DNA from 4 places in the Thioalkalivibrio sp. ALE28 genome. Region 2 is predicted to be linked to each of the others. Evidence: predicted binding sites of a transcription regulator. Region 2 holds the regulator's gene; each other region holds the start of a gene.

Region 1 (4,171 bases), 110 kb from region 2:
TGCACCACCAGATCGAACAGGATCATCTCCGGGCTTTCCGGGGGCGGCAGTGGCTCACCCTGACGAATCAGCCAGTGCTGGGTCAGAACCAAGTGGGCGGTCGAGCTGACCGGAAGAAACATGAAGATGCCCTGCACGATCCCGAGCAGGGTGGCGACCCAGACTGTCATGACAGGTGCGACTCCGTGATCCCGAGGCGGGCCGCAGTATACGCAAACCACCCACCAGGCGTCGGTACCGGCGTCGCACCGCCGGCAAAAGCCCGGCCAGGAGCCAGTCGGATTTGGGTGATCGTCGCGAGCGTGGCGGGAGAGCGAGCCCATTTTTTCGGTCTCTCGAGGCGCATAGTGGGCACTATGTAACGAGAGAGAGCGGAAAAAGGGGCCGTTCTCCTGCGCGCGCAGCAGATCAGTCCCAAATCCAACTGGCTCCTAGACTCGGAACTGCGTCGTCAGACCTCGCAACTGCTCGATGCGCGCCACCAGGGCATCGGTCTCGCTGGCGGTGGCCTCGGCATTGGCCGCTGTCACCTGGGCCCCCTGACTGACCTCCGTGAGGGTGCCATCGACCTCGCGCGCGACCTCCGCCTGCTGTGACACGGCACCGGAGATCTCGTTGTTGAGATGCCGGATCCGCTCGACCGCCGAGCGGATCGACTGCAGGGCCTCGCCGGCACCGGCGGCCTCGTCCACGCCGGTCTCGCCCTTCTCCCGACTGCGCTCCATCGCCCCGGCCGCCGAGCGCGCACCCGCCTGCAGCCGCTCGATCATGGCCTGGATCTCGGTCGTGGACTCCTGCGTCCGGGTCGCGAGCGTCCGGACCTCGTCGGCGACCACGGCAAACCCCCGACCCTGCTCGCCCGCGCGGGCCGCCTCGATGGCCGCATTCAGTGCCAGCAGGTTGGTCTGCTCGGCGATCCCGCGTATCACATCGAGAACCGACCCGATCTGGTCCGACTCGGCCTGAAGACGCGCCACCTGTTCGTTGGCGGTGCCGATCTCGCTCGCCAGCTCGCGCATGGTGCGCACGGTTGTGTCGACCACGCCGGAGCCGGTCCGGGTCTCGGTCTCGGCCTGGTCGGCCGCCTCGGAGGCCGTGCGCGCGTTACGGGCGATCTCCTCGGCGGAGGCCGTCATCTGGTTCATGGCTGTCGCCACCTGGCCCAGCCGCGCCTGTTGCTGCTGCACCTCCTGGTTGGTCTCCTCCGCCACGCGGTGCAGGGTGCCAACCGACTCCCCCAGCTCCCGGGCATGCTCCACCATCTCCGAGACCATGCGCTGCAGACGCTCGATGAAGGCGTTGAACAGGCGGGCCAGGCGGTCGATGCCGTCGTTGCGCGGGGCCTCGATGCGCTGGCGCAGATCCCCCTCACCCTCCGAGACCGCACGGAAGCGCCCGGCCAGTCCAGCCAGGCGGCGACGGATCATGAACACGAACAGGAAGTACACCACCACGATCACGCCAATCGCCACGCCCAGCATCATCGCGTTGACCTGCCAGGCCGCGACATCCAGCAGCCGGTCCACCGCAGCGGCCACTTCGGCCTCCAGGGCCGGCGTGGTCGCGTGCTCCTGCATGACCTGCTCCAGGGTGGCCTCCATCCCGCCCTTCAGCGTGGCCGTATGCCAGAACACCGCCGCGGCGGCGATCAGGAAGAACACCCCAACGATCGCACTCAATGCGAGCGAGAAACGTCCCGCCAGCGAAAGGCGACTCAGCCACCCACTCTCCTGCTCCATTGCTGCCCCCTGATGCCGGTACACTCCGGCTTTTGTTATCGCTGTAACGACCCACCGGCCCGAAGCTGTAGGCCGATGTGCACCTGTGCTTCACGCGAACGCAACGCATGCGCTTGTGACGCAGGTCCGGACCGATTAAGGTTCTCTGAAATATACGTTCAAGCATATCCTCGATCACCGCGAACCGACGAAACCCTCCTATGCAGCTCACCCGCTATACCGATTTTTCCCTTCGCGTCCTGATGTACCTCACCGTGCAGCCGCGCGAGCAGCGCGTAACCGTCAGCGACATCTCCGAGCAGTTCGCCATCCCCCGCAACCACCTGGTCAAGATCGTGCACCAGCTCGGCCAGAAGGGCTACATCATCACCCGGCGCGGCAAGGGGGGCGGGATCTCGCTCGCCTGCGAACCCGCGGAGATCAACGTCGGCAGCGTAATCCGCGACATGGAGCCGAACCTGAACGTGGTGGACTGCGAGAACCCCGTCTGCCCGATCCTGCCCGCCTGCCAGTTGCGCGGTGTTCTCAACGACGCACGCGACGCCTTCCTCGCCGTGCTCGACCGCTACACCATTGCCGATGTGACCCAGGCGCCCGACTACCTCTACGAGCTCCTGCATCCCGGCAAGAGCGCCTGAACGCCGGTATCCTTCGGCCATGGAACGGCCCGACCCGGCACCCCGAAAACGAACCGCCCTGCAAGCGCACACCGGCGCCCGCTGGCTGGCCGTGGCCCTGCCGTGCCTGCTGGCGCTCGCGAGCGCCGACGCACGCCAGGCCTGTCCCGATCCCGGGACCACACCCACCCCCCTCGCCGAACTGCGCGCGGGGACCCTCCCCGAAGGAACGGAGGTGGTCGCGGAAGGCACCGTAACCGGCGTCTTCATGGACACGGACCAGCTGGGGGGCTTCTACCTGCAACAGGACTCGGGCGCCGCGGCCACGGGCCTGTTCGTCTACGCCCCACGAAGGGACCCGGTCGCGGCCGGGCAGCGCCTGCAGGTGCACGGCGCCTTCACCCGCCATCGAGGCCGCCCCCAACTCTCGCAACTGGACGCGGTGGTGACCTGCGCCGACGGCGAACCGCCCGCCCCCGTCGACCTGCGCCTGCCCGACGCGGCCGACCGGCTGGGCGACTTTATCGACCAGCCGGTCCGTTTCCCGCAGCGCCTGACGGTCACGGACAACCGGGACCTCGGCCGCTACGGAAGCATGACGCTGGCCGCCGACGGGCGCCTGACGCACCCGGGCCAGACCGCCCCCGCGGACAGCCCGTGGCGCCAGGACAGGGATCGGCGGATCGAACTGGACGACGGGAGCTATCGCGCGAACCCCGACCCGATCCCGTACCTCGACGACCAGGGGACCCGCCGCGCGGGAAGCTCGGTGGAAGGCCTCACCGGCATCCTCACCCACGCCTTCGGCGCGTACCGGATCCACCCTACCGAGCCCGTTGACTGGACCGGCGGCCAGCGTCCCGACCCGGTGCCAACCGCGGATGCGGGTGACCTGCGCATTGCCACCGCGAACATGGAGAATGACTTCGTCACGCTGGGCGAGCGTGGTGCGCAGACCCCGGCCGAGCGCCAACGCCAGACCGCCAAGCTGGATGCCCTGCTGCAGGGCCTGGATGCGGACCTGCTGGGCGCGGTCGAACTGGAAAATGCCGCGTCCGCGCGCGAGACCCTGGTGGCGCGCCTGAACGCCCGCCCCGGGAAGCGTGGCGAATATGCGGCCATCGTTCACCCGGCACCGGGGGACGACGCGATCAAGGTCGGCCTGCTCTACCGGCCGGAACGGCTGCGTTTGGTCGACACGGCCGCCGACCGCGATTCCGTCCACCACCGCCCCCCGCTGCTGGGCTGGTTCGAAGCGGGCGGTACCGGCGAACATCTCGGTGCCGTGGTCGTACACTTCAAGGCCAAGAGCGGCTGCCCCGACAGCGGCGATATCGACCGTGGCCAGGGCTGCTGGAACCAGCGCCGTACCGCGCAGGCCGAACGCCTCGTCGCCTGGATACGCGAACAGCAAAGCGGCGAGTTCACGGATGCCCCGGTCGTGGTCCTGGGCGATCTCAACGCCTATGCCGCCGAGGACCCCCTGCACGTCCTCCATGCCGCAGGAAAACACGATCTCGTGCACGACGACCCGAGTACCGCCCATACCTACGTCTTTCGCGGCCAGGCCGGGCAGCTGGACTACCTGCTGGGGCCCGACACGCTGCGTGAACGGGTCCGGGACGGCGCCACCTGGGCGGTCAACGCCGACGAACCGGAATTCCTCGGATTTGATGGCCGCGCCCCCGCCGACGGGCCCTGGCGCGCCTCGGACCACGACCCGGTCTGGGCCGACCTGCGCCTGGACTAGGAGCCTCCCCTCAGTCGCGGGTGTCCGGTTCCGCCGGCGTGGCGGCCTCCGCCTCGGCAGCAGAC
Region 2 (4,171 bases):
CGCCAGTTGCAGGCCTTCGCCCAGATGGCGGGGATCTCGGTGCGGGTGCTGCAGAACGCGAGAGAGTTGCGCGAACTGGCGCGCCGCGTGGAGGATGGGCACCTGATCCTGGTGGATACGGCGGGACAGGCCCCGCGGGCAGTGGAGGACGAATCCCTGTTCGCGCACCTGCCGCCGGACATCCGGGCCGAGAGCTGGCTGGTGGTGTCGGCGACGACCCAGGGCAGCGCATTGCGGCGGGTGCTGGAGGCATTTCGCAAGGCGGAGCCCTCGGCGCTGGTGCTGACCAAGCTGGACGAGGCCGAGGAGCTGGGCGAGGTCCTGTCCGTACTGCTCGATCAGCACCTGGGGCTGGGGTTCGTCAGCGATGGCCAGCGTATTGCCGAGGACTTTCACCGGGTCGATACCGGGTATCTGACCCGACTGGCCCTGGAGGATGCCGCCGATGAACCCGGGGCAGCGGCCAATGCCCGCGAGACCTGGGCGGCCGAGCGCCTGGCGGAGATGGAACCGCCGCGGCGCGCGCGCGCCCAGGCACGTCCGGCACGGGCGGCGGAGCCCGCCACGCTGGAACTGATTCAACCGGTCGGGAAGGGGCGCTATGCCACGCACTAACAAGCCGTTGAAGGTCATCGCGGTTGCCTCGGGCAAGGGCGGGGTGGGCAAGACCAACGTATCGGTGAACCTGTCGGTGGGCTTGGCCCGGCTCGGGCGCGAGGTCATGCTGTTCGACGCCGATCTGGGCCTGGCCAACGTGGACCTGCTGCTGGGGATGCGTCCCGAGCGCACGCTGCACGACCTGGTGACCGGTGATGTGGAGAGCCTGGAAGATGTGCTCGTCCAGGGACCGGACGGGGTGAAGGTGGTGCCGTCGGCTTCCGGGATCGCGGCGATGGCCAACCTGACGCCGGCCGAGCATGCCGGTCTGATCCATGCCTTCAGCGCCTATCGCAAACCCCTGGATGTGCTGATCGTGGACACCGCGGCCGGCCTGCAGGAATCCGTGACGTCGTTCTGCCGCGCGGTCCAGGAGACCCTGGTGGTGGTCTGCGACGAGCCCGCCTCGATTACCGACGCCTATGCCCTGATCAAGGTCCTGCACCGCGATCATGGCCTGCGTCGCTTCCGCATGGTGACGAACATGGTCGACGGCCGCGAAGGCGCCGAGCGACTGATGCAGAAGCTCAATACCGTCTGCGGCAACTACCTGCCGGAGGTGGTGCTCGACCTGGCCGGCTATATTCCGATGGACGATCACCTGCGAAAGGCGGTGCAGAAACGCGCGCCAGTGGTACAGCAGTACCCCGGGAGCCCGGCGGGGAAGGCCTTTGCCGAACTGGCACGGACCGTGGACCGCTGGCCGGTGGGGGGCGGTGACCACGGTGGCGTCGGGTTTTTCGTGGAACGGATGCTGCAGAGCGCATGATGACGACGCGTAATCGACTTTCCGGCTATCAGGCGACCTCCGCGGCCAGCGGCGGACACGAACAGCTGATTGCCGATCACGTCGAGCTGGTCCACCGCATCGCCCATCACCTGATGGCGCGGCTCCCCGCCTCGGTGCAGGTGGATGATCTGATTCAGGCGGGCATGATCGGGCTGCTCGAGGCGGCGCGCCAGTTCGAGGGCGGCCAGGGCGCGACCTTTGCCACCTACGCCGGCATCCGCATCCGTGGCGCGATGATCGACGAGCTGCGCCGCAGTGACTGGACACCGCGTTCGGTGCACCGCAACAGTCGGCGTATTGCCGCGGCGATCCAGACCGTCGAGGCGCGCGAGGGGCGGGCGGCGCGTGGCAGCGAGGTCGCCGCCGAGCTGGACGTGCCGATCGACCAGTACTACGAGATGCTGCAGGATCACGCCGGGGCCCACCTGTTCGCTTTGGACGACCTCGGCGGGGGTGACGACGGGGCTGATCGCGTGATCGAAGGGCAGGAGGTGTCGCCGGCCCGCACCCTCGAGGCCGGTGAGTTCCGTCAGGAACTGGCCGAAGCCCTCGGCGACCTCCCCGAACGCGAGCGGCTGGTGCTGTCGCTCTACTACATCGAAGAGCTCAACCTGCGCGAGATCGGTGCCGTGCTGGGCGTGACCGAGTCGCGCGTCAGCCAGATCCGAAGTCAGGCCACCATTCGACTGCGTGCCCGCCTGGGTTCGTGGCTCGAAGACGGTACGGCTTTGCAGTTATTCTAAAACCCACCCTACGAATCCCGGAGTGACGTGTGGACAAGGGAATGAAGATTCTCATCGTGGACGACTTTTCCACGATGCGGCGCATTATCAAGAACCTGTTGCGTGATCTTGGCTTCAACAATACCCAGGAAGCCGACGACGGCAGCACTGCGCTGCCGATGCTGCAGAACGGCGATTTCGACTTTCTGATCACCGACTGGAACATGCCCAACATGCCGGGGATCGACTTGCTGAAGGCCGTGCGCGCCGACCCGAACCTCAAGTCCATGCCGGTGCTGATGGTGACGGCGGAGGCCAAGCGCGACCAGATCGTCGAGGCGGCCGAGGCGGGCGTGAACGGCTACGTGGTCAAGCCGTTCACCGCCGAGACGCTGAAGGAAAAGATCGACAAGATCTTCGAACGCATTGAAGCACAGGGATAATCATGGGCCTGTGACCGATATGCCCGACGCCCGTGGCACCGACCGCCGCGGGCGTCGTCCGAAACCTTCCGCGCCGTACCCGCAAGAGGCTTCTCATGACTGAACAGGAACACCCACCACGCGACGATCAGCTGGAGCTTGCGCGGCAGTTGGTCAAGACGCTGGAGGCGGGCGACGACACGGGCGCCCGGGCGCTGGTGCAGGATCTGGCGCGCCCCTATGACCGCGAACTCTTCGACGAGCTGGGCAAGCTGACCCGTGATCTTCACGAGGCCCTGCAAAGCTTCCGCGGCGATTCGCGTCTGGTCGAACTGACCCAGGCGGAGATCCCGGACGCAAAGGAACGCCTGAATTACGTGGTCACGATGACCGAACAGGCGGCCCACGACACCATGAATGCCATCGAGTCGAGCCTGCCGATCGCGGAGTCGTTCAGCCAGCAGGCGGCCGACCTGACGGCGAAGTGGACGCGCTTTCGCAACCGCCAGCTCTCAGTGGAGGAGTTCCGGGACTTTGCCCGCGAGCTCGACACGTTCTTCGCGCAGGCGGGGGACGACACCGAGGAGCTGCGCCGGCTGCTCTCCGAGGTGCTGATGGCACAGAGCTATCAGGACATTACCGGCCAGGTGATTCGCCGCGTGATCCAGCTGGTGACCGACCTGGAAGAGAACCTGGTGTCCCTGATCCGGCTCTCCAGCGGGCGCATGGAGCAGGTCGAGGCGGCCGAGGCGTCGCTTGAACAACGCGAGGAGGAGCGCGAGGCGGACCGCAAGGGTCACGGTCCCAGCGTGCCCAAGACTCAAGATTCCGCCGCGGATGTCGTTCAAGGACAGGACGAGGTGGACGATCTGCTATCGAGCCTGGGCTTCTAGGCAGTTCCCCTCATGCGAATGGCGCCACGCGACCGGAGAGACTGAATGGCCATCGACCCCAATGACGAAATCCTTCAGGACTTCCTGATCGAGGCCGGGGAACTGCTGGAGGGGCTCAACGAGCAACTCATCGACCTGGAACAGAATCCCGATGACCGGGATCTGCTGAATGCGGTCTTTCGTAGCTTCCATACCATCAAGGGTGGAGCCGGCTTCCTGAGCCTGGATCCCCTGGTGACCGTGTGCCATCACGCGGAGGACGTCTTCAACCTGCTGCGTAACGGTGAGCGGCGGGCGGACAGTCACCTGATGGACACCATGCTGCGGGTGCTGGACACCCTGAACGTAATGTTCGGGGACCTGCGCTCCGGCGTGGATCCCACACCCGCCGAGGCCGATCTGGTGGAAAACCTCCGGCGCATGGCGAACAACGAGGACGTGGCGGCGGAGCCCGCCGCGCCGCCACCCCCGGAACCCGAGCCGGAGCCAGAACCCGAACCGCAAGCGGATACGGATGCGGAACCGGCGGCGGATGGCGACGCGATGGTCGGTGCCGGTGACGAGATCACCGACGACGAATTCGAGGCCCTGCTCGACAGCCTGCACGGCGATCAGCCGCCGAAGCCCGTGGAGACGGGCTCCACCGCGGGCGATGCGGCCGGAGAAGAACCGGCTGCGGAGGGTGAG
Region 3 (4,171 bases), on a different contig from region 2:
GCGACACCCAACCGGAAAAGACCCCTCCGGTGAACTGGCGCGGGCGCATCGGTCTGTTGCTGGGGCCGGCGATCTTCGCCATCTTCCTGCTGGTGCCGGCCCCGGCGGGGTTCGATCCGGCGGCCTGGCGGGTTCTGGGCCTGACGCTGTTCATGGCGACCTGGTGGATCAGCGAGGCCCTGCCGCTGCCGGTGACGGCGCTCCTGCCGATCGCGGTCCTGCCGGTGCTCGACATCGTGCCCATGGACGAGGCCACCGCGCCGTACGCGAATCCGATCATTTTCCTGTTCATGGGCGGCTTCGCCATTGCCCTGGCCGTGCAGCGCTGGGATCTCCACCGGCGCATGGCGCTGGCGATCGTGGCGCGCGCCGGCAATCGCCTGCATGTGCTGGTGGGGGCCTTCATGCTGGCCACGGCGGGGTTGTCCATGTGGGTCAGCAATACCGCGACGGCGGCCCTGATGCTGCCGATCGCGCTCTCGGTGCTGGGACTGATCGAGCGCGGCGCGCCGCCACAGGGGCCGGACATGGAATCGCGACGCCCGGCTCTGGCGCTCCTGCTGGGCATTGCGTTCGCCGCGAATATCGGGGGCATGGCGACCATCATCGGTTCGCCGCCGAATGCCCTGACGGCCGCGTACCTCGGGGATCGCCACGGGATGGAGATCGGGTTCCTGGAATGGATGACCCTGGGGCTGCCGCTGGCGGCGGTGCTGCTGGCCCTTGCGTGGTGGTCGCTGACCCGCTGGGTGTTTCCGGTGCACCGGGTGGAGCTGAACGGTCTGCGCGCGCTGCTGGACGAACAGCGCGCGACCGTGGGCCCCTGGTCGGTCGCGGAAAAGCGGGTGGCCGGGGTGTTTCTGCTGGTTGCGCTGGCCTGGCTGACACGGCCGCTGCTCGAGGGCTGGCTACCGATCTCGCTGACCGATGCCGGCATCGCGATCCTCGGGGCCGGGTTGCTGTTCCTGGTGCCGTCGGGCTCGCGCGAACAGCGCCGGCTGCTGAGCTGGGACAATACGCGCGAGCTCCCCTGGGGCGTGCTGTTGCTGGTAGGCGGAGGCTTGAGCCTGGGCGCGGCGATCGAGTCCAGCGGGCTGGCGGAGCTGGCGGCGGATGCCCTGGTGATCGCCCAGGCCTGGCCGCTGATCCTGATCATGGCCGGGGTGGCGCTCCTGACCATGACCCTGAGTCATGTGACGAGCAATACCGCGACAGCGGCTACGCTGTTGCCGCTGGTGACCGCGTTCGCGCTGAGCATGGACGTGCCCGTACTGCTGCTGGCCCTGCCGGTGGCGTTTGCCGCGTCGGTGGCCTTCATGCTGCCGGTGGCGACGCCACCCAACGCCATCGTGTTCGCCAGCAACCGGCTGCGGGTGCTGGACATGGTGCGTGGCGGGGCCTTGCTTTCGGTGCTGGCGCTGGTGCTGATCAGCCTGGTGGTCTACGCGTTTGCCGAGATTCTGTTGTTGTAGCCCGTCTGAGCGCGGAGCTCGGAAGCGGCCCACCGAGGCAATCTTGTCCCCTGAGAACCTGTGGGGAAGAAAGCACTTTGGTATTCAAGTTTTAGGATTCGCCGCCGCTAGGAAGGACGACTGACCTGAATCTTGATTCTGGAGCCGGCCGTGACCGGTGCAGGAAAGGACGCGCAGACATGTTTGAGAATATCCGGATTGGTGTACGGCTCATGGTGGGCATCATCGGCGTGGTCGTGCTCGCCGTGGTGCTGACGCTGGTGGTGGTGATGAACGCCCTGGGCACGATGGCGGACCGCGCCGAGCAGCGCGAGCTGAACGACCTGGCCGGACAGTTGCTGGATCGGCTGGACCAGGAGGCGGCGCGAGCCACGGCGATGGCCGAGACGGTCGCCCGCATCCCGGATATCCAGGAGGCATTGGCCACGGGCGATCGCGAACGGCTGGCTGCGATGACCGTGCCGACCTTCGAGTCGCTGAGCACGGACTACGGGGTGCGCCAGTACCAGTTCCATACGCCGCCGGCGACGTCCTTCCTGCGCGTGCATCGTCCGGACCGCTTCGATGACGACCTGTCCGGCTTCCGCCAGACCGTGGTCGATACCAACAATAACCAGGCGCCGATCTCCGGTCTGGAAGAGGGTGTGGCGGGCCTCGGGATTCGAGGTGTCGTGCCGATCGCCCATAACGGTGAGCACGTGGGCTCGGTGGAGTTTGGCCTGTCCTTCGGTGATCCCTTCTTCGAGCAGTTTACCGAGGAGCTGGGGGCGCCGGTCGCGCTGTACCTGCGGGACGACGGACGTTTCAGCCGCTTTGGCGGCACCATCGATGGCGAGGCCACCTTCAGCGCCGCCGAGATGCGCGAGGTGCTCGGTGGCGAGCGACACGTGCGCAACGTGACCTACCAGGGCAAGCCGATGGCGGTGATCGCGCGGCCGGTGATGGACTTCTCCGGGGACGCGGTGGGCGTCCTCGAGCTGATGGTCGATCGCAGTGCCTATGTCGACATGGCGCGCAATGCCACAGGTACCGTGGTGATGGTCGGCGTGATTGCTGTGGTCCTGGGCGCGCTGCTGGCCTGGTTCCTGACGCGCAGCATCGTGCGGCCGTTGTGCCAGACCGTGGACCGGCTGAACGACATCGCTAGTGGCGAAGGGGACCTGACGCGTCAGCTGAAGGTATCCGGCAAGAACGAGCTGGGGGATCTCTCCATCGCTTTCAATAACTTCGTGGAGAAGATCCGGGTGCTGATCCAGCAGGTGGCGGCCGGTTCCGACCAGGTAGCGGCCGCGGCCAACGAGCTGTCCGCGACCAGCGAGGAGACCAACGAGCAGGTCCGCCGCCAGAAGGCGGAGACCGACCAGGTCGCCACCGCGATGAACGAGATGACGGCCACCGTGCAGGAAGTGGCCCGGAATGCGGCGGACGCCGCCGCCGCCGCGCAGACCACCGATCAGGATGCGAACGCCGGCCAGCAGGTGGTGCAGAAGACGGTCACCGCGATCAATGGCCTGTCCACTCAGGTGGACAGCGCCGCCGAGGTGGTCAGTCGTCTTTCGCAGGACGCCGAGGAGATCAACAAGGTCCTCGAGGTGATCGGCGACATTGCCGATCAGACCAACCTGCTGGCGCTGAACGCGGCGATCGAGGCCGCCCGCGCCGGCGAGCAGGGTCGCGGCTTCGCGGTGGTGGCGGACGAGGTGCGCACGCTGGCCAGCCGCACCCAGGACTCGACCCACGAGATCCAGCAGATGATCGAGCGGGTCCAGACCGGCACGCGCGAGGCGGTGCAGGCGATGGAAGACGGCCGTGCCAAGGCCCACGAGAGCGTGGAGCAGGTGAACCTGGCCGGCGAGTCGCTGGTCGCGATTACGCAATCCGTCACCCGCATCAGCGACATGAACACGCAGATCGCCAGCGCCGCCGAGGAACAGTCCACGGTGGCCGAGGAGATCAACCGCAACGTGGCCAACATCACCGAGGTGCTGGATCAGACCGCGTCGGGTTCGGAGCAGATCCGCAATGCGTCCGAGGAGCTGTCCAAGCTGGCCTCCGAGCAGCAGCAGCGCGTGGGTCAGTTCAAGGTCTGATCACGATCAGTTGCCGGGAGCCGAGCCCGCCATCCTTTTGGGGTGGCGGGCTTTTTCATGCGTGTGTGGTTGAACGGCTTGATTCACCACGAAGTGCACGAAGGCACGAAGAAGGGCTGGTTCGATGGCGAAAACCGGTCTACAGGAAGCGGGGAAGATTGGAAGCGAGATTGATGGGGTAATGGATCGGGCACGGTCTGACGGGGAGGGTTGGTTGGAGGGCTGGTGCTCGAGCGGACGCGGGCGGGGGCTTCGCGGGCGAGCCCGCTCCCACAGGGGGCTCGGCCGGCGGGCTGGACGGGTCACGGCGTCGGCCAGGCCCCGGACGGTTTTAGCCGATTCATCCTTCGAATCTTTCGGCCTTCCTGTGAACCGCCCTTGTCCTGGCCTTTCTTCGTGCCTTCGTGCGCTTCGTGGTGAATCCAGGGCTTTACGGAGCGGGGAAGAGCCGTTCGCCGTTTTCGAAGGCGATCGCGCGGGCGACGTCCTCGGGGAGTTGTTCCAGCCAGGCGCGGGTCTCGTCCTTCAGGCGCGTGTACTGTTCCCAGCGGGTGCGCGTGAAGGTGTCCACGCCGATCATGAAGCGGTCGGGGTGGGCCAGGAAGAGCT
Region 4 (4,171 bases), on a different contig from region 2:
TTTGACGGTGTTGGGTGCTTTCGTGACGGCGGGGAATCGGATATAGTTCGCGGCTTCGGGGCGTGGCGCAGTCTGGTAGCGCATCTGCATGGGGTGCAGAGGGTCGCAGGTTCAAATCCTGCCGTCCCGACCAAACGGGAAGCATCAAAAAGGCCGCTTGTAGCGGCCTTTTTTGTGTCTGACGTCCGAGTTTGTCCGGGCGGGTCTATTCCATCGAGCGGCGACGCGCCTCGCGCTGGTAATGCAGCAAGGCGAGGTTGGTCTGGCGCTCCAGCCACTGGGTCATCCCGACAATCTCGAAGCCGGCGTATTCGTAGCCCTCCCGCGTACTGCGCCGCCGGTTGGCCAGGCGCAGGTCGCCCGAGAGCCGCTCACTGACGTCGGGGAGCAGCAGATTGGTGAACGCGAGGGTGGTGCCGGTCTCCAGCGTGTCGAGCGTGGCCGTGGCCAGCTCGATGCACATGCCCTGGCCCGAGAGATCGACGAGCTCGCCGATGACCGGGTCCTTCCAGCCGGGCGCGCGCAGTTCGATCTGCGGGCGCTGGGCCATGGGGATGTGAACGCGGAAGGTTTCGCGGCGCTGGAGATGCTCCAGTGTTTCGGGGTAGGGGCAGGCGTACAGGGCGCCGCCTTCTTCATGTTCGATACGGGCCACGGTGGTGGAGAAGCGTACGGCCACGCCGCGCAGCGCGGCGAATACCCGCAGGGGCATACCGGAGGTGACATGCTGGTGCGCGCGCGGCGGATTCAGTTCGTCGAGAAAGAGTTCCTTCGCGGCGGGGTCCAGCCGGACCAGGGCCGAAGTGTACAGCGGGCCGTCGGCGTCGAGCCGGACGCTGACCAGGGTGAGCTTGTGGTCCAGGTCCTTGAGAATGCCGGCGATCCGGTCCGGCTTGTCGACCGTGTAGTCGGTTTCGTCCATGCGTCCGTGACGTTAGCTGGGTGTGAGGACGCAAGGTACTGGTCGAGCATCCGAAATGCCAGCATCGGTGCGAATAAGCTGCATCAGGCTTGTGTGATACGGCGTCCGCCACGGGTGTTGGGGCGGGTGCGCCCGTAGGGGTCGTAGGTCGCCGCCGGGCCGGCCTCTTCGCCGCGCAGGATCTGCATGGAGAGCTCCACGCGCTGGCGATCGCGATCGATCAGGCGTGCGTTGCCCTGGTTGAGGGTGTTGCAGCGCTCGATGGACTGGCGCAGGGCCTGCCAGTGATCGTTGAGGACGGCACCGTCGTCCATGCGCGAGAGCAGGCGGGCCATGCCCTCGGGTGTGAATGACTCGCTCGCGGCCTCGGCGATAGCGCGCTGCTGGCGGGTCTCGGTCTCGAGTTCCTGCAGCAGCCCCTGCTTGGTTGCCACGACCTCCTGCAGGGTCTCCGGGGTGCGCGCCTCGACCGCGCGGGTCTCCTGGATCAGGGCCTCTTCCAGTTGGTGGGCCAGCCGGATCGAGGTTTCCAGGGAGCGCAGCAGGCGATGGCGCGTGTCGGTGTTCATCGGTGAGGTCCGTGATTAGCGCAGCAGGCGCTCGAGGTCGATCATGCGGTCGGCCAGCTGTTCGTTGTCCACCGGGTAGTTGCCGCTGGCGATCGCCTCGCGCAGCTCGGCCACACGCGCCGCGTCGAACGGGGCGTTCTCGCCGGCGCTGGCGGCCGAACTCATCGCCTGGGCGGCGCCGGTCAGGGTAAGCGAATCGTTACCGGTGGTCGCGGCGCTATCCGACCCTTGCGCCCGGTTGGGCGCGCCGCTGGAGTCCTCGCGGCCCTTGACCGTGGAGCTCTGGCCGTCGGGGCGCAGACTGTTCGTATTGAGGCCCTTGATATCCATTGTGCCGTCCTGTCGTTGTAACTGTGCTGCAAGTGTTTACGGCCGCGTGTGCTGAAACTGTAGCCCTGTGGCGGTGGTTTTTGTAACACCGATCACAGAGTCGGCATCAAAGTGTCACCCGGACGTGCCCGGAGGGCTGGATTTCGCCCTCGACCACGCGCCCGGACGAGGTGTTCTTGACCCGGATGCGGTCCCCGAGGCTGCCGTTTTCCAGGGCCTCGCCCTGCATGCGGATGGCGATCGAGCCGTTTTCGGCAAGGATCGTGACCCGCTGGCCGCGGCTGACGATCTCGCGCTGGGTGACGTGCTGTGTGCCGATGATCTGGCCCGGACGAATGCTGCGCCGGGTCTGCTGACCGATGAGGGCCGACTTGTCTTCATGATAACTGCCCGCGTGGCGTGACGTCTCGATGCGCTGGAAGCGCAGATCGCCGCTGGTCAGCGTGTGCTGGCGAGGGAGGTTGCGACTGGCCACCAGCACCTGAGCGTAACGTTCCACCGTGGCCGGGACATACAGCTGCCAGGTGACCGGGCCCGCACACTGAAGGTGGATCGCGGTATTGCCGTCGCGGCGGCCGCCGGGCGGGAAACGGGCGTTGAGTCCGTCATGGCAGTAGGCCAGCCGGAGCCGGTTGTCGAGCTGGCCGATCTCGATATTGATGTCGTCGCTATGTTCGGCGTCCAGCTCCTGCAACAGAAACTGTTCCGCGGCCGCGCGGATCTCCGCAACGGGGTGGATCTCGGCGTGGGCCGGCACGGAGAGCGCGAACCACGCCACGAGAGCCATGAGCCCCATGGGGATGCAGCGTGATGTACAGGTTGTATGTGGATGCATATGCCGGTCCTCGCCGCCCGAGGGAATACCCCGGGTCTGCCGCGTCCGTTCGCGGACCCGAAGCTATGCAGGTTTGATGCCAGTTGTCCGGGCGGTGCCCGACTCAAGGCCCGGCGTTCAATGCCGTTATCCCTGGGAAGCGGCGCCAGAAGGCGCATACAGGCGATTGCAAATGACAGCCCGGGGGTGCGCGGTGCACACTGAGCTCCCGGGAGCGGCTCGCGGCAGATGGGCGCGGGACAAGGAGAGCAGCACCATGAGTCAATTCATTGACGATGTGAACCAGCGAACGCAGCTGGTGGGTCAGAACCGGATGGAACTGCTGCTGTTCCAACTGGGTGGATCACAGACCTTCGGAATCAACGTGTTCAAGGTGCGCGAGGTGATCCCGTCGCCGCCGCTGCGCCAGATCCCGGGGTCGATGAGTGTGGTGCGCGGTGTGGCTACGCTGCGGGGCGGCACGGTGCCGATTATCGATCTGGCGCGCGCCATGGGCCTGCGCAGCGCGGCCGGTGCCAGCGACAGCGGCGACCAGAAGGTGGTGGTCACCGAGTTCAACCGTTCGGTTCAGGGGTTCTGGGTGTCGGCCGTGGACCGGATCGTGAATGTGAACTGGCAGGACGTGAAGTCCCCTCCGCGTGGTACGGGGCGCGAGTCCTTCCTGGTCGCGGTCACCGAGATCGACAACAAGCTGGTCGAGATCATCGACGTGGAACGGGTGCTTTCGATCGTCAATCCTCTGCCGACCGAGGTCTCCGAGTCCATCCGAGCGGACGCCACGCCAGCGGGGGGGAGCAAGGTCGTGATCGTTGACGACTCGGTCGTGGCGCGCAAGCAGATCGAGGGGGCGATTCGCGGTCTCGGGTTCGAATACGAGGTTTTCAAGGATGGTCAGGAGGCGCTCGACTTCCTGGAGCAGAAGGCCGGGGAGGGCCCGGTTCGCGACCAGATCGAGCTGGTGATCTCGGACATCGAGATGCCACGCATGGACGGCTATACGCTGACGGCGCGGATCCGGGACAATCCCGCCCTGAAAGATCTGAAGGTGCTGCTGCATTCCTCGTTGAGCGGCGAGTTCAATACCGACATGGTCAAGCGCGCCGGGGCCGATGCGTTTCTCTCGAAATTCAACCCCGACGAACTGGCCAACGCGGTGCTCGACCAGACCGGGCGCGAGGATCAACAGGTCGAATGACCGCCGGGGGGAACGGGGTTGCCGCCCGGCAAGGCCGGGGCGGCGTCACATGGCCGACAAGGGCCCAGTGTCGTGTCCCGCCTGCGACACCGTATACTGAAACCCGCTACCGGGGATTCCCCCTGCGTTTCGTGGCGCGGGCGCCGCTGTCAAGGACTCGTCATCAGGATGCTAATCACCATGGACTGTGCTCGGGGATGAACCGGTGATCGATTCCCGCGATTACGAGGAGTTTTCCCGCTTCCTGCAGGACTGCTGCGGCCTGGTGCTGGGTGACAGCCGTCAGTATCTGGTGTCGAGCCGACTGTCCCGGCTGCTCG

What was found. The regulator FliA, encoded in region 2, starts transcription of late flagellar genes. The targets are predictions, from matches to a motif close to GCTAAAGTTNNNNNNNNNNCNGCCGATA.
Region 1: a site for FliA is predicted at 1,784-1,811, ahead of D105_RS0102885 (methyl-accepting chemotaxis protein). Genes of this name have one in related genera too.
Region 3: a site for FliA is predicted at 1,555-1,582, ahead of D105_RS0106155 (methyl-accepting chemotaxis protein). Genes of this name have one in related genera too.
Region 4: a site for FliA is predicted at 1,858-1,885, ahead of flgM (flagellar biosynthesis anti-sigma factor FlgM). Genes of this name have one in related genera too.

What each region holds. Positions count from the first base shown of each region.
Region 1 is NZ_KB898094.1:167,158-171,328, forward strand. It holds gene D105_RS0102880 (undecaprenyl-diphosphate phosphatase) at 1-170, opposite strand, end outside; gene D105_RS0102885 (methyl-accepting chemotaxis protein) at 432-1,739, opposite strand; gene D105_RS0102890 (Rrf2 family transcriptional regulator) at 1,940-2,377, shown strand; gene D105_RS0102895 (ExeM/NucH family extracellular endonuclease) at 2,397-4,106, shown strand; gene D105_RS0102900 (mechanosensitive ion channel family protein) at 4,117-4,171, opposite strand, start outside.
Region 2 is NZ_KB898094.1:52,634-56,804, forward strand. It holds partial or broken gene flhF (flagellar biosynthesis protein FlhF) at 1-433, shown strand, start outside; gene D105_RS0102355 (MinD/ParA family protein) at 602-1,426, shown strand; gene D105_RS0102360 (RNA polymerase sigma factor FliA) at 1,423-2,190, shown strand; gene cheY (chemotaxis response regulator CheY) at 2,232-2,612, shown strand; gene D105_RS0102370 (protein phosphatase CheZ) at 2,708-3,484, shown strand; gene D105_RS0102375 (chemotaxis protein CheA) at 3,530-4,171, shown strand, end outside.
Region 3 is NZ_KB898096.1:223,400-227,570, reverse strand. It holds gene D105_RS0106160 (DASS family sodium-coupled anion symporter) at 1-1,472, shown strand, start outside; gene D105_RS0106155 (methyl-accepting chemotaxis protein) at 1,652-3,562, shown strand; gene D105_RS0106150 (amidohydrolase family protein) at 3,993-4,171, opposite strand, start outside.
Region 4 is NZ_KB898096.1:169,443-173,613, reverse strand. It holds tRNA gene D105_RS0105900 (tRNA-Pro) at 57-133, shown strand; gene D105_RS0105895 (flagellar brake protein) at 206-922, opposite strand; gene D105_RS0105890 (flagella synthesis protein FlgN) at 1,006-1,491, opposite strand; gene flgM (flagellar biosynthesis anti-sigma factor FlgM) at 1,507-1,821, opposite strand; gene flgA (flagellar basal body P-ring formation chaperone FlgA) at 1,928-2,617, opposite strand; gene D105_RS0105875 (chemotaxis protein CheV) at 2,913-3,851, shown strand; gene D105_RS0105870 (protein-glutamate O-methyltransferase CheR) at 4,057-4,171, shown strand, end outside.